4 regions of the Arthrobacter sp. StoSoilB13 genome follow, and region 2 is predicted to be linked to each of the others. Evidence: riboswitches for the same ligand, from Rfam matches in the RefSeq annotation. Region 2 holds a riboswitch; each other region holds the start of a gene.
What was found. A riboswitch is a leader RNA that binds a small molecule or an ion and turns the genes downstream of it on or off. The one in region 2 is predicted to bind S-adenosylmethionine.

Region 1: it holds a riboswitch for S-adenosylmethionine, as region 2 does, so the genes downstream of both, LDP01_RS11665 (DUF1737 domain-containing protein) here and metX (homoserine O-acetyltransferase MetX) in region 2, are expected to answer to the same signal.
Region 3: it holds a riboswitch for S-adenosylmethionine, as region 2 does, so the genes downstream of both, LDP01_RS06425 (aminotransferase class V-fold PLP-dependent enzyme) here and metX (homoserine O-acetyltransferase MetX) in region 2, are expected to answer to the same signal.
Region 4: it holds a riboswitch for S-adenosylmethionine, as region 2 does, so the genes downstream of both, LDP01_RS15355 (hypothetical protein) here and metX (homoserine O-acetyltransferase MetX) in region 2, are expected to answer to the same signal.

Annotation. Positions count from the first base shown of each region.
Region 1 is NZ_AP024647.1:2,481,116-2,484,945, forward strand. Features, by position in the region: gene LDP01_RS23425 (LLM class oxidoreductase) at 1-243, opposite strand, end outside; gene LDP01_RS23430 (LLM class flavin-dependent oxidoreductase) at 215-949, opposite strand; SAM riboswitch class IV at 1,149-1,260, shown strand; gene LDP01_RS11665 (DUF1737 domain-containing protein) at 1,275-1,541, shown strand; gene LDP01_RS11670 (rhodanese-like domain-containing protein) at 1,538-1,948, shown strand; gene LDP01_RS11675 (O-succinylhomoserine sulfhydrylase) at 1,949-3,157, shown strand; gene LDP01_RS11680 (hypothetical protein) at 3,168-3,764, shown strand; gene LDP01_RS11685 (glutamate--cysteine ligase 2) at 3,761-3,830, opposite strand, start outside.
Region 2 is NZ_AP024648.1:1,167,546-1,171,375, forward strand. Features, by position in the region: gene LDP01_RS17585 (VOC family protein) at 1-95, opposite strand, end outside; partial or broken gene LDP01_RS17590 (bifunctional o-acetylhomoserine/o-acetylserine sulfhydrylase) at 322-1,640, shown strand; SAM riboswitch class IV at 1,792-1,906, shown strand; gene metX (homoserine O-acetyltransferase MetX) at 1,921-3,042, shown strand; gene LDP01_RS17600 (hypothetical protein) at 3,049-3,450, opposite strand; gene LDP01_RS17605 (winged helix DNA-binding domain-containing protein) at 3,494-3,830, opposite strand, start outside.
Region 3 is NZ_AP024647.1:1,358,741-1,362,570, forward strand. Features, by position in the region: gene rsgA (ribosome small subunit-dependent GTPase A) at 1-815, shown strand, start outside; gene hisN (histidinol-phosphatase) at 870-1,682, shown strand; SAM riboswitch class IV at 1,864-1,977, shown strand; partial or broken gene LDP01_RS06425 (aminotransferase class V-fold PLP-dependent enzyme) at 2,009-3,419, shown strand; gene LDP01_RS06430 (class I SAM-dependent methyltransferase) at 3,523-3,830, shown strand, end outside.
Region 4 is NZ_AP024648.1:664,749-668,578, forward strand. Features, by position in the region: gene LDP01_RS15340 (matrixin family metalloprotease) at 1-711, opposite strand, end outside; gene LDP01_RS15345 (VIT1/CCC1 transporter family protein) at 856-2,019, opposite strand; gene LDP01_RS15350 (hypothetical protein) at 2,298-2,492, shown strand; gene LDP01_RS15355 (hypothetical protein) at 2,502-2,801, opposite strand; SAM riboswitch class IV at 2,817-2,936, opposite strand; gene LDP01_RS15360 (sodium:solute symporter family protein) at 3,099-3,830, opposite strand, start outside.

The DNA of each region.
Region 1 (3,830 bases), on a different replicon from region 2:
CTTGAAGTCGATCACGGACAGGTAGGAGATCGAATTGAGCTGGCTGTCGATATCACGCTGGGTAAGCTCCCGGCGCTGGGCACGCAACTCCCCGGCCTCGGCCGATGAACCTACGACGGTGGGCTTCAGCACGAAAAGTACCTTGACGTCGTCGGGGTTCCTGCCCGCCTTGGCAGCCTCGGCACGGATGGAATCCCGGTAGGCCTTCATGCCGTCAACGCCACGGGCCAAGGCGATCGCCACGTCTGCATGCCCACCCGCGAACGCTTTGCCGCGGGGAGAAGCGCCGGGCCTGCACCAGTACGGGCTCCTCCGGCAGAGGTGCGGTGTTGAGGGGACCGCGGACCTTGAAGAAGTCACCCTGGTGGTTAATGGGGTGCACTTTGGTGTGGTCGGCGAATACGCCGGCCTCAACGTCCTCAAGGATGGCGTCCGGTTCCCAGCTCCGCCAAAGCCTCCGGACGACGTCGACGAATTCCTCCGCCTTCTCATACCGAAGGTCGTGTTCAATCTGCTGGTCCAAACCGTAATTCTGCGCGGCGAGGTCACTGCCGGAGGTTACGACGTTCCATCCCAACTGCCCCTCGGAGAAGTGCTGCAGCGTGGCCAGGAGGCGGGCCGCAGTGAAAGGCGGATAGAACGATGCGCTGACCGTCGGGACGATTCCAAGGTGCTCGGTTGCGGACAGGAGGTACGGCACCAGGGCCAAGGGATCATGTTTGGGCGCAAAGGAGGCGTGTGCCAGCGAGACCTCGGCAGTGCCGCCATAGGTATCGGGAACAGTAAGGGAGTCCTCGATGATGAAGAGGTCAAGGCCGGATTGCTCAAACGCGCGGACGGCGTCTTGATACAGGGCAGGCTTCTTCCAGTCGTAGCCCAGGCTGTAGCCGGGAGTTCCCCATCCCTGGACACCAAAACCGTGCCCCACGAACCATCCAAAATGCAGCATGGGCTTGAGTGTAGAGCTGCCTTGTCCGTTCACCGCGACCTGATTTCTTGCGAAGTTACAGGGGGTCGTACTGCGTCAATTATGCTCCCGGGGCGTCACATTTGGGCTGCTACTCCAGCACCGGCCGGTTACGCAACATGACGACCGCGTAACCGCTTGCAAGTGCGGGCCGCCGCCGCGGGATGTTACGTTTTTCTTGAGTAATGAGCACCAGCGCCAAGCCCTGACTTGCTGGTCGGCAACCCTCTCTCCGGCGGGGTGCCTCAGGTGACTACTCGGCGTATCGACACTTCGAACTGCAAGCGTGACTGAGGAGCACCAGCCAATGCCTGAACCCACTGAAGAAAAACTCTCCTACCGCCTGATTACAGGTCCGGATACCCGTGAATTCTGCGAGCGGATCACCACGGCCCTCGCCGACGGCTACGTGCTCCACGGCAGCCCGGCAGCCACGTTCAATGGCACGGATGTCATCGTGGCGCAGGCGGTCGTCCTGCCCGCTGCCATCGCCAACGCAGACGCCGCCGTCGCGAATGCTGTTGACCAGTTGGAGAACGACGACGACGAAGAAGCATTCGAGGGACACGCATGAGTTACGCAGGTGACCTGACCCCGCAGGACGCGTGGGCCAAGCTTGAAGAAGGCGCAATCCTGGTAGACGTCCGCACCGAGGCCGAGTGGGCCCACATCGGCATCCCGGACACCAAAGCCACAGAGAATGATCCCTTGTTCATTCAGTGGAACCTCGCCGGTGGCATTCCCAACTCCCGCTTCATCGAGGACCTGCAGCAGCAGGCACCCGAGGGTGAGGGCGTGGAACTCGTTTTCATCTGCCGCTCAGGCCAGCGCTCCATCTCGGCCGCCATCGCCGCGACGCAGGCCGGGTTCACCGCCTACAACGTGCTTGAGGGCTTCGAAGGTGACCCTGACCGTTACGGCGAACGGACCATCAACGGCTGGAAGAACCGCGGCCTGCCAACCAACCTGGGGAACGACTAAGTGACTTTCAATCCCGATGCCGCCAGCTGGAGCCCTGACACCCAGGCAGTACGCGGCGGCCTTGACCGTACCAACTTCCAGGAGACGTCCGAACCCGTTTTCCTGAACTCCGGCTTCGTCTACGAATCCGCTGCCGCCGCCGAACGCGCCTTCACCGGCGAGGACGAACGCTTCGTTTACTCCCGCTACGGCAACCCGTCCGTGGCCACGTTCCAGGAACGGTTGCGGTTGCTCGAAGGAACCGAGGCATGCTTCGCGACGGCGTCCGGCATGTCCGCGGTGTTCACCGCCTTGGGTGCCCTCCTGGCTGCCGGTGATCGCGTGGTTGCCGCCCGTTCCCTGTTCGGCTCGTGCTTCGTGATCCTCAACGAGATCCTGCCGCGCTGGGGCGTAGAGACCGTGTTTGTCGACGGTCCCGACCTCGACCAGTGGCGGGCTGCCCTCTCCGAACCGACCACTGCCGTGTTCTTCGAGTCGCCCTCGAACCCCATGCAGGAAATCGTGGACGTCGCCGCCGTCAGCGAGCTGGCGCATGCTGCGGGAGCGACCGTCGTCGTCGACAACGTCTTTGCCACTCCCTTGCTCCAGCGTTGCGGTGACCTGGGCGCGGACGTCATTGTGTACTCCGGAACCAAGCACATCGATGGCCAAGGGCGTGTCCTCGGCGGCGCAATCCTGGGCACCAAGGAATTCATCGACGGCCCGGTCAAGCAGTTGATGCGGCACACCGGACCTTCACTCTCCGCCTTCAATGCCTGGGTGTTGACCAAGGGCCTGGAGACGATCGGCCTGAGGGTGAACCACAGCTCGGCTTCTGCTTTGAAAATCGCGGAATGGCTCGAGCAGCAGCCTGCCATCAGCTGGGTCAAGTACCCCTTGCTGAAATCGCACCCTCAGTACGAGCTGGCGGCCAAGCAAATGAAGGCCGGCGGTACCGTGCTGACCTTCGAGTTGCTGCCCTCCTCCGGGCGTTCGGCCAAGGATGCCGCGTTTGCATTGCTGGACGGTCTGCGCGTCATCGACATCTCCAACAACCTGGGCGACTCCAAGTCCCTCATCACGCACCCGGCCACCACCACCCACCGGGCCATGGGGCCCGAAGGGCGTGCGGCCATTGGGCTGAGCGACGGCGTGGTCCGTTTGTCCGTTGGCCTGGAAGACGTGGACGATCTCATTTTGGATCTGGAGAAGGCCCTCAAACAGGTCTAACCTTGCTGCCATGAGCGGGAACCACCCCCGTCGCCGTGCCGGAGCAGTCATCGTTGCCGGTACGGCGGTGTGGTTTGCAGGGATCTCGCCTGTATCGCGTGTCTACATCACCCCTGATGCCGCTGAACGTCTTCGTATGCTTGAGGCCGGCCAGCGTGGCTGGGTGATCGGTCAGCACCTCGCTGCTGCTGGAACAGTCGCGGTGCCGGTGGGATACGCAGCCTTTGCCCGTCGTCTTCCGCGCGGACAGGCGAAGCGTTGGGCTGTTGCAGCCGCGGCAGCTTTACTGGCAGGTGCTCCGCTCTTTGTCTCCAGTTTGTCCCGCCGGGCCGCGGATCTGGAACGCTTTGCCTACGGCCGTGGATCGAATGCGCCCTTCCTTGCCTATTCCGGGCTCCACGTCCTTGCCCTGGCTGCGCTCGGTGGAAGCCTTCTTTCCTTGCCCACCAAACGGTGGATCGGAGTCACGGCCGCAGCCAGCGCGCCCATCTACGGCGCCATCCTTGTGGCGAAGAAGGACATCCCGCCGTTCGTGTTCTACCTCGTCGAGGGCTTGGCGGGGGCTTACCTGATGACGTGGGACGGGACTGACTCCGCAGTAGCCTAAGGCCTGCGGACCCTCGTCAGGATGGGCGCCGTCAGGTTGGGGGCCGGGTCCTTACGTGCATCTGCG
Region 2 (3,830 bases):
CGGACTGCGTCCACTCCCAGAGCTGCGGAAATTCGTTCGGTGGTGGCCAAAAGGCCATCTCGTTCACAAGCGTAAGAGACGTGATCCATGCGCATGGCTTCATCTTGGCACTTTGTGATCGGGGTCTCAGCTAAGGGAAGCCTTACTAACATGGGATGTTATTGTGCGCCGTCGGAACGCTTCACGCCGGGTCGCGTAAAGACTGAAAAATACTGCCTTCGTCACAAAGCTGTCCAAGTACCCGGGCGCTTCCTAGACTGGCCCCAGCCCACGCCTACAGCGATCAACGGCAAACCCGCGCGCCACGAAGAGGAGAACCCAATGTCCCAAGGATGGTCTTTCGAAACCCGCCAGATCCACGCAGGGCAGGAGCCTGACTCTGCCACGGGAGCGCGGTCGCTTCCGATCTACCAGACCACGTCCTTCGTTTTCCCGAGCGCAGAGAGCGCAGCCAACCGCTTTGCACTGGCCGAGCTCGCCCCGATCTACACGCGTATCGGCAACCCAACACAAGATGCCGTGGAGCAGCGGATCGCCAGCCTCGAAGGCGGGCTGGGCGCGTTGCTCCTTAGCTCAGGGCAGGCCGCGGAAACCTTCGCTATCCTGAACATTGCCGAGGCCGGAGACCATGTCGTCGCGAGCCCCAGCCTCTACGGTGGCACTTACAACCTGCTGGCGCACACTCTGAAGAAGTTCGGCATCTCCGTGACGTTCGTGCAGGATCCGGACAACCTGGACCAGTGGCGGGACGCCGTGCAGCCCAACACCAAGCTGTTCTTCGGCGAGGTTGTGTCCAATCCGCGCCAGGACGTGCTGGACATCGAGGGTGTTTCACGCGCCGCGCACGAGGCTGGCGTGCCGCTCATCGTGGATAACACGCTCTCAACCCCCTACCTCATCCGTCCCATCGAGTGGGGTGCGGACATCGTGGTGCACTCGGCTACCAAGTATCTGGGCGGCCACGGCGCGGCGATCGCCGGCGTGATCGTGGACTCCGGAAACTTTGATTTCGGCAAGGACCCGGAGCGCTTCCCCGGATTCAATACTCCGGACCCCAGCTACAACGGACTCGTTTACGCCCGGGACCTTGGCAAGGATGGCGCGCTCGGAGCCAACCTCTCCTACATTCTCAAGGCGCGCGTGCAGTTGCTGCGCGATCTGGGTTCGGCGGTTTCCCCGTTCAACGCCTTCCTCATCGCCCAGGGGCCCTGGAAACCCTGAGCCTGCGCGTCGAGCGTCACGTCTCGAACGCCACCAAAGTGGCTGAATGGCTGGAAGCCCATGACGACGTCGAATCGGTTGCCTTTGCGGGCCTGCCGTCCAGCCCTTGGTACGACCGCGGCCGTAAGTACGGGCCAAGGGGTACCGGTGCAGTGGTGGCATTCAACATCAAGGGTGGCGTCGAGGCCGGCAAGCGATTCGTGGACGGCCTGGAGTTGCACTCCCATGTTGCCAACATCGGTGACGTCCGCTCGCTGGTTATCCACCCGGCGTCGACTACCCACAGCCAGCTCACGGTCGAACAGCAGCTGGTTGCGGGCGTGAATCCAGGCCTTGTCCGCCTCTCCGTGGGAATAGAGCACGTGGACGACATTATTGCTGATCTTGAGGCCGGTTTCCGGGCTGCCAAAGGCGCTTAATCGCGCTGCTGGGGGAGCGGCCGCCCGCCGTCGAAAATTCGCCGGGCGGCCCTTCGCGGTGCGTGTTCCTGAACGAAGCGGCGCCAAACCGTCACACAGCTGTCACATTCTTCGCCAAGACAGCGGTATTTTTCCTAGACTCTACGTATTAGGTCATGAGTGCCAGCGACAGCCCCGGCTTGCTGGCCGGCAACCCTCCTCCGCGGTGGGGTGCCCCGGGTGAAGACCTGGCCTGTCGCACGCAAGGCGGCAGGCAAGCGCGAGGTTAGGTGTCAAAGGAATGACCATTACTGCTACAGCACCCCCCAAACCGGGCAAAGAAGACGGGACGGTCAAGTACGCCGGCGTAGGTTCACTGGAACTTGAAGCCGGCGGTTTTCTCCCGGATGTTGTGCTTGCCTACGAAACCTGGGGGCAGTTGAATGCGGATGCGTCCAACGCAGTCCTGGTTCAGCACGCACTGACGGGCAGCACGCATGTGGCCCGCGGTGCTACTGATGAGGAAGGCTGGTGGGAGCAACTCGTTGGTCCCGGCGCGACGATCGACACCAACCGGTTCTTCGTTATCTCCATCAACATTGTCGGCGGCTGTTACGGCAGCACGGGCCCATCGTCAGAGGCGCCGGACGGACGGCCCTGGGGATCCCGCTTCCCACTGATCACCTTGCGCGACAGCACGGTGGCTGAAGCCCGGCTCGCGGATGCCTTGGGGATCAAGGCATGGCACGCAGTCCTTGGCGGTTCCATGGGTGGGGCGCGGGCACTTGAGTGGGCGGTCACCTTCCCTGAGCGTGTTCAGCGGTGCGCGGTTATTTCTGTGGGCGCCTACAGCACAGCCGAGCAAATTGCTTTCGCCCAGTCGCAGACGCTCGCCATCCGCCAGGACCCGAACTTCAACAACGGCGATTACTACGGTGGACCAACTCCTGAGGCAGGCCTTGCCCTGGCCCGACGGATAGCGCACATCACGTACCGGTCAGCGCTGGAGCTTGATGTCCGCTTCGGCCGGGAAGCCCAGCACCAGGAGACGCCCCTGGCCGCTGCGGTCCTGGGGGAGCGTGGCCGCTACCAAGTGGAAAGCTACCTCGACCACCAAGGCACCAAGCTGGTGCGCCGGTTCGATGCGAACAGTTACATCGCCATCACCGAGGCGCTGATGTCCCACGACATCAGACGGGGCCGGGGCACCTTGAAGGAAGCCTTGGCTGCCGCCACTGCTGAATTCTTTGTGGCAGCCGTCGATTCCGACCGCCTCTATTTTCCGGCCCAGTCAGTGGAACTGGCGCAAAACCTGCCAGGCAATGTGCCCGTCCACGTGATCGAGGCCCCCATCGGCCACGATGGCTTCCTGACCGAAATCGGCCAACTATCGAAGCAGCTTCGCGAGGCCTTCTTCGCCTAAGCCGGCTCAGCCGTTCATGATGTCGCCGCGCTGCTTCATGTAATCCTCCATGGCAATTTCGCCGTTGCTGAACTTGAGGTCCAGTTCGGCCAGCTTGCGCGCGCGGAAGCCTTGCTGCTCAGAGCCGCGGTGGCTCGGAAACGTAGGTGAAGAAGCGTTCGACGCCGGTCCTGGCGGCGGTGGGGCATCGGCAGGGCGGATGGTGGTGGGCTGCGTGGGATAGCCCGGATAATTCGGCTGCGGGTAACCCGGTCCCGGAAGATTCTGCGGGGGATAGCCGGGGCCCGGATAATTCGGGCCCGGGAAATTGCGGTCCTGGAGCCGCCGCGCCCGGGACTTGTTGTACATGCGTATCCCCATGGGAATCAGCCACGAGCAGACGATGATCCAGAAGATCAGATTGTTCACGGTGCAGGCCTCCTAGGTCTTAACCCAGCTTAGTCCCGCAGTTTCACACCAGCTTTGTCTCCATGCCCAGGAACCTCCCGTAGCGTTCCACTTCTGCCTCCAAAGCTTGTTGTTCGGCTGTTGTGAGTGGCCTGTTCATTCTGATGTCGAGTTCGCAGATCCCACCCGAGAAGCTGTGGCGCCACCATCCGGTCAACCTGCCATCGAGCAACACCACGTGAATTGGAGCATCGCCCTCGGGGAAATAGGGCGCCCTGCCGCCGAGGTAGTGCCTCGATTGTGAATAGCCCATCACGTACTCGTCGTAGCACTGGATGAGATCGACACGGGGAAGTCCTGGCCCATCGTCACCTGGTGGGGGAGTCGCTGCAAGTGCCTCC
Region 3 (3,830 bases), on a different replicon from region 2:
AGGAGCGCAAGACGCTGCTGCGGCGCAGCGCTGATGATACCGACCCCATCGAAAGAGTGGTGGTGGCCAATGCAGACCAACTTGTGGTGGTGGTCGCCGCAGCCAATCCGGAGCCCCGGACGGGCTTTATTGACCGTGCTTTGGTTGCAGCCTACGACGCCGGGATCGAGCCGCTGCTGCTTGTCACCAAAGCAGATGTCAAGGATCCTGCGGAGCTGTTATCGAACTATCTCAGCCTGGACTTTCCGATCATCATCAGCCGTACGGCAGATGATGAAGCGTCCGGTATTGACGCCCGCTCCGACGACGGACTGTCCGCGAGGCTGGACAGCCGCGCCGTTGCCGAATTGCGGGCCCACCTTGATGGAAAAGTCACTGTCATGCTGGGCCATTCGGGCGTCGGCAAGTCCACCATGGTCAATGCCCTGACTGGAGCCGAACGGGCTACCGGTGGTGTCAACGCCGTCACCGGGCGGGGCCGGCACACGTCGTCTTCGGCGTTGGCCCTGAAGCTGGCAGACGCCCCACCGGGTAGCTGGATCATCGATACCCCCGGTATCCGCTCCTTCGGACTGGCGCACGTGGACCCCGACCGCATCCTGCATTCCTTCCCCGACCTGGAACCGGGCACAGAAGCTTGTGAACGCGGTTGCAAGCACGATGCCGGCGCCATCAATTGCGGACTTGATGCCTGGGTGAACGAGGGACACGCGGGTCCTTCCGGAGTGGCCCGTTTGTCTTCGCTCCGGCGGCTGCTGGGCGCGGACCCGCGTTTGGAAGCGAAAGAGACCAAGGAATTGGGTACGGTCAACTAAGTGTCGGCGCAAGGCGATCCAACTGCAGGGAACGTTTCACGATAGTTTGGTGGCATGACCCAACCCGTTTCCAGCTACAACGACGACCTGCGACTGGCCCACGTGCTGGCGGATTCCGTGGACGCCCAAACCATGGACCGCTTCAAGGCCTTGGATCTGCAGGTCGAGACCAAGCCTGACCTCACGCCCGTGACGGATGCCGACAAGGCTGCGGAAGAAGCCATCCGCGGCCAATTGTCACGCTCGCGCCCCCGTGACGCCGTCCTCGGCGAGGAGTTCGGCAGCAGCGGCCACGGCTCCCGGCGTTGGATCATCGACCCCATCGACGGCACCAAGAACTTTGTTCGGGGCGTTCCCGTGTGGGCTACCCTGATCGCGCTCGTTGACGAAGGCGAGCCCGTCGTTGGAGTTGTCAGCGCCCCCGCGCTGGGCAAGCGTTGGTGGGCAGCAAAGGACATGGGCGCCTACATGGGCCGCTCCCTGGCATCAGCCACCCGGCTCAGGGTGTCCAACGTTTCGCGGTTGGCCGATGCTTCAATGTCATATTCCAGCCTCTCCGGTTGGAAGGAGCGCGGCAATCTGGACGAGTTCCTGGGGTTGACGGAAGACATCTGGCGCACGCGCGCCTATGGCGACTTCTGGTCCTATTGCCTGGTAGCCGAGGGGGCTGTTGACATCGCCTGCGAGCCAGAGCTGAATCTTTACGACATGGCAGCACTGGTTCCCATCGTGACGGAAGCCGGCGGCCGCTTCACCTCATTGGAAGGCGAGGACGGCCCCTTCGGCGGCAACGCCCTGGCCACCAACTCCATCCTCCACTCGGAGGTCCTCAAGCGGCTAAACCCTGCCCTGGATGACCTCCTCTGACCCGGCGGACCAACAAGCCAACCGGCTGTGCATAGAATTTTCGACGGCGGAAGCCTCCTTTTCGGGGCATCCGCCGTCTTTTCTTCGCCCAAAACCCGGTTTCCGGACACGTCGTAACAATCTGCTTAACAAAGCGAATCGACTTTGGAGCAGGCCAGATGCGTGGCCTAACCTCTTTACAGGTCACGAGTGCCAGCGCTAAACCCCGGTTTGCTGGCCGGCAACCCTCCATTCGCGGTGGGGTGCCCCGGGTGACGACCTGGCCGGTCCGGAACGGATACGGCAAGCGCGGATCCCCATAGGGGGTCCCTCTTGAGTGAGGTCCCATGAGCACTGCTACGTTCAACTCCACCGTTCTGCCGTCCCTTGCGGTCGAAGAAGCAGCGCACGAAGCCGCTGCGGGCAGGCCCCTGGCCGCCGTCACAGGCGCGGAGCTGCAAGCTCCCCTGATCCAGGGTGGCCATGTCCGCTACGCCAACCTCGACTACGGAGCATCCGCTCCCGCGTTGACCATCGTTTCTGCGTATCTCAACGAGATCCTCCCCTACTACGCCAGTGTCCACCGCGGCGCGGGCTACGCTTCCCAGATCAGCACCTCGGTCTACGAGAACTCCCGCGACATCGTCCGTGAATTCGTTGGCGGCCGTCCGGATGATTCCGTCATCTTCACCCGGAACACCACGGACTCGCTGAACCTGTTGGCGGGCTGCCTCCCGCAACTCGACGGTAAGCCAACTGGCGAGGTCCTTTACCTGGACATCGAGCACCATGCCAATCTTCTTCCCTGGCAGGGCGTCCCTCACCGCAGTGTCGTAGCTGCTTCGACACTGACCGCTACCTTGGCCAAGCTCCGCGAGGAACTCAGCCAAGGCGGCGTATCTCTGCTGGCGGTCACCGGTGCCTCGAACGTGACCGGTGAAATCCTGCCGATCGCCGAACTCGCAGCACTTGCACACGAATACGGTGCCAGGATTGTGGTGGACGCCGCGCAGCTTGCCCCCCACCGCCGCATCAACATCGCCGCCACAGACGTCGACTACATCGTGTTCTCCGGCCATAAGCTCTACGCTCCGTTCGGCGCCGGAGTCGTTGTGGGCCGTCCCGACTGGCTCGACGCCGGTACTCCCCACCTTGCCGGCGGAGGCGCTGTTCGTGAGGCGCGCCTGGACTCGGTCAGCTGGGCCCTCAGGTCCCGCCCGCCACGAGGGCGGCTCCCCCAACGTCCTCGGTGCGGCAACATTGGCCCGGGCGACGCAGGTGCTCGCCGGCTTGGATCAGGATGCCTGGCATGCCCATGAAGCTGGAATCCGCTCCTACCTCGTACAGGGACTTGAAGCAATCGACGGCGTGACGGTCCACCGGATCTTCAGCGACTCCGAGGACACCATCGGCGTGGTTAATTTCTCGGTGGAAGGATTCGACGCCGGACTGGTCGCCGCATACCTCGCCGCCGAACACGGTGTAGGACTTCGTGACGGCCGCTTCTGCGCCCATCCCCTCCTCAAGCGGCTGGGCCTGCCGTCCGGCTCACTGCGAGCCAGCTTCGGCGTGGGCTCCCGCCTGGAGGATGCCACACGGCTGCTGGCTGGTATCGAGGAACTCAAGCGCACGGGTCTCGGCTGGGACTATGTAGTGGACGAAGGCCGCTGGGTGCCGGCCAACGACCACCGCAGCTACCCGGAGTGGGCACCAAACACGCCCGGCACCGCAGGGGCTGCACCCTGCACTATTGACTGACACAGCACGATTGACTGGAACAGCACGGTTGCTGATGTACACGTACTGTGCGGTAAATTCGTAGGGTAACCGGCGTTCGCGGTAAAGGAGTCTGTGCGTGGCCGTGCCTTCCCGTAGTGTTTCCGGCGGAAGTGTTTCCGGCAGCGCTGGCAGGCCAGGTGGTCCCAAGCTGCATGCCACGCGCCGCCACGAACTGGGCCAGAGCTTCCAGGACGGCGGCGAACACTACGATCGCGTTCGGCCCGGCTATCCCACAGACTCAGTGGTTTGGCTTCTTCCTCCTGGAGCGAAGTCCGCCGCGGATATTGGTGCAGGCACAGGAAAATTCACGGCACTGCTCGTGGAACGCGGCCTGCAGGTGGCCGCCGTCGATCCTTCCACAGACATGCTGGAGCAACTTCGAAAGTCCTA
Region 4 (3,830 bases), 500 kb from region 2:
AACCGGATCATCAACATGATCCAAGCCCATGACGTGCCCTAGTTCGTGCTGCATGACCGCCAGCACGTAGTCCGAACCGCCCTCCTCGGCAAGAAGCTCCGTCACTTGCGGGGTATCGAGTTCCAGGCTTCCCGTGATGTAGCTCTTGGGACCATTGTTGAGTGAGTACATGGTGCTGCCGCCCGTGCCGATGACGCTCTCAGCCAGCGCAGGAGCGGTCTCGGGCGTTGTCCAGGAAATGAGCAAGGGTGCCCACCGGTCACCATATTTGGACGGTTGGTAGGGTTCCCGTTTAGTGGTGGGCAACTCATCGGTGCTGCCATCGTTGACGAACTGGATTCCGGACGCCGCGGAAATATTGGCGATTGCGGTGGCAAGCAGTGAATCCGTACCCTCAGGCGCGGTGGCGTCGTTCACCACGTAGTGCAGGGGACGGCACGGCGAGTACCCAACCGGAGTGCCGTCGTCGTTGGTTGCCAGGAACTTATATGAATCGCTGGCGTTGGCTGGGGGCGGCGGCGATGCGAGCGGGGCGTCGGCCTCGTCGATTCCTGGAGGCGGCGCGTCCAGGGCGCGTGCCGGGGTCTGTTGGATCGGCTCGCTTTTGGGCGAATTGGGCAGGGCCACGCCAGGAAACAGCCCGATGATCCGCGGATCGCCGTGGAGCAAACCGCTGACAAGGACGGCCACCACCGCGGCGACACCGGCCATGAGGACGCCGCGAAGAATTCGGAGGGTTGTGCCCGCACGACGGTGTTTTGGCGCGCGCAATGGCGGCTGCTCCGAATCCACGGTTCTCCATTCCCTACGCCCCGGTCACGCGGGGCCGCGCGGAGGACGAACCAACATTACCGCCTAGACGATCATCGTTCCGAACGCGAGGCCAAGCCCGTAGGTGGCGGCCGCGGCGCCCAGGCCGATCGCCAGCTGCCGGAAGCCACGGCTCAGCGGTGAGGTCCCGGACAACAGCCCGACGACGGCGCCGGTCGCCAGGAGCGCGATCCCCACCAGTACACCGGCTACTATCAGTGCCGCCATACCCGTCATGCCGAAAATAAACGGAAGGATGGGCACGATCGCACCCGAGGCGAAGAAGCAGAAGCTGGACATCGCAGCGCCCCAGGCAGACCCCACGGTTTCGTGGTTGTCAGCGGGTTGCTCCTTCTCCGGTTGCAAGGAGAGGCTGGGATCGCAGTCGCAGCTGAAGAGTCCCATGCGTTCGGCGGCACGGTGCTCGGCTGCCTCACGGGTCATGCCGCGGGCCAAGTACACCAGCACAAGCTCGTTGTGCTCGATGTCCAAAGAAGGGGCGGCTGTGAGGGTTGCCTGCGTGGGCAGCGTGGCGCTGAGCAACTCCCGCTGCGAGCGGACCGAAACGTACTCGCCAGCACCCATGGACAGGGCGCCGGCCAGCAAACCGGCCACGCCACTCATGAGGACCACCGGGCTGGGAACGCCGGTTGCTGCCATACCCATAACCAGTGAAAGGTTGCTCACCAGGCCATCGTTGGCGCCAAAAACAGCAGCACGGAAGGTACCGGAGAGCCTGTTGCGGCCACGGGTGGCAAGGCCCCTGACAACTTCTTCGTGGATTTGTTCGTCGGCAACCATGGCTGGAGTCGCGGCAGGTTCGGCTCCGTAGGGGGAGCGGCCTTCCGCGCGCTGCGCCAACGCGAGGACGAACACGGAACCAAAGTGCCGGGCCAGGAAGCCCAGCAGCTGGCTGCGGGTGGAAGCTCCCTTCGGCATTCCGGCGTGTTCTCCCAAGAGCTTGAGCCAGTGTGCCTCGTGCCGTCTCTCGGCCTCGGCCAGGGCGAGCAGGATCTGCCGTTCTTCGCCGTCACGACGCTGGGCGAGTTCCCGGTAGACGGCGGCTTCGGCACGCTCGTCGGCCAGGTATTGACGCCAGCGCCTGATGTCCGCCGGTGTGGGCCGGGCTGGTTGGGACGGTGTTCCGGATCCGGGGGCGGGGTCCGGAGCGGGGCTCGACGAACCGTGGGATTCCTGGTGCTTCTGCACTTTTTCTCCTGTGCTGGGTGGGGTAGTTGCGGCCCCATTGCACGCCCACTGTACCGCTTATCGGCGCGGATTTTTGGCCGGTATTCCTTAGTTGGAATGTTCGGCATGCCTTAATTTTCGAAGCTGCAATCCTCTGCCTGGAGCCTTTCCCTGGGTCCATGTGGGCCGTTGCCTTGACCCTCTTCAGGCACAGTGCTCAGATGGAAGGACAGGGGCGGGGGCCCTCCCCGCACTCGGTCAGCAGGCTGCTTGCCAGCCCACCAGACGGAGGTTGCAGCATGGACACCACCGAACCGCACGCCAACCACCCCGAACGGGAGACCATCGAGTCGGATCCCGCCTACGACTACAGCGATGACCAGGAAGTCGACGAACCCTGGGTGGAGGAAATCGACGTCCCGGATGACGACGAGCGGGTTGTCCCCCTGGATGAAACCGAAGAATTCCGCGGGGAAGAAGACGAGGAATTCTAGGACCGTTTCTTAGGCAGGGCCATCTTCACCGAAGGTGAAATGCCGCTCCAGTCCCGCCGGACGCCCGAGCGCTGCAACAGTCACCGTCAACGTCCTCGACGATTCACACCACCGCGATGGACGCACAGCCTGGGCAAGGGCATGCGCCAACAGGCGCGCTTCGGGGTGCCGGAACCGGGCCAGCCCACCGTTCAGGAACAGGGTCACCGTCCCAAGGACAAGGTCGACGCCGGGAATCACCGGAACAGTGGGCGCTTCGGTTTTGGTGGGGCTGCTTTGGCTTGGGGTGGTAACGCCTTGGTACGGCAAGGACTGCTCCTTTGGGGAGTGCTCTTGCCCGCTCGGTTGTCTCTGGTCCGGGGCGGGCCGCTTCCTCATCCGAACCACCCGTGAACATGGGGTTGGTGTGTGGCCAGTCGGAGCTTGGCGCCACCTCTCTTGAAGCTGGGACCACTGTACTGGAGGAGTGCTGTCCGGGAGAAGTGTGGCCCTCGGATCCGCTCGCCCCCGCACAGCGCAACGGCGGCGCTGCCCCGGGAAGGGGCGGCGCCGCCGTCGACCATTGCTCAGTTCAGTTCTTACCTGATGCCTTGCGGCCCTGGGCCGTTAGCTGGCGTTGTGGCTGCTGACGGGGTGGGCTTCCAAGGGCAATTCGTCAGATACCGCTCCGGCCACGCGCTTTTCCCAAGCGGCCCGGACTTCGGGTTCGGTGGGCGGCGTGAGGAGGGAAATCACCACGTAGGCGACGAACGAGGCCGCGAGGCCGTAGTAGATGGGCTCGTTGGCGTAGACGCCGTCGACGCTTGGAATGACTCCAGTGGCGAACAGAATCAACAAGGCCAACGTCAATACCGAGCCCACTGCCATGGACCATGCAGCAGCGATACCAGTGCCGCGCTTCCACACCAGGCCGCCAAGAATCGCGACGAGGAGGCCGCCCACAAGGATGTCGTAAGCAATGGTGAGGGCAACAACCACGTCCTGCGCGGCCATGGAGATCAACACCGCGACGATGCCCAGGCCAAGAACCCAGTAACGGTTGGCTTTGACGTCGTGCTCGGGGTTTTCGGTGTCGTCCGTGTTGATGGTCTTGCCGAACCAGCTGGCCACGAACGGAACAACATCTGCGCGGGCCACCGTGGCGGCGGCAATCAGGGCACCTGAAGCGGTGGACATCATGGCTGCAACAGCTGCGGCCATGACCAGGCCGCCGATGCCGATGGGCAGGATGTGGGTTGCCACCTCGGCGTAGACCACGTCCTTGCCGAGGTTGGCGACATCAATGTTGGGGAGCGCCACCCGGGCGGCCAGGCCGATCAAGGCACCGGCCACACCGTA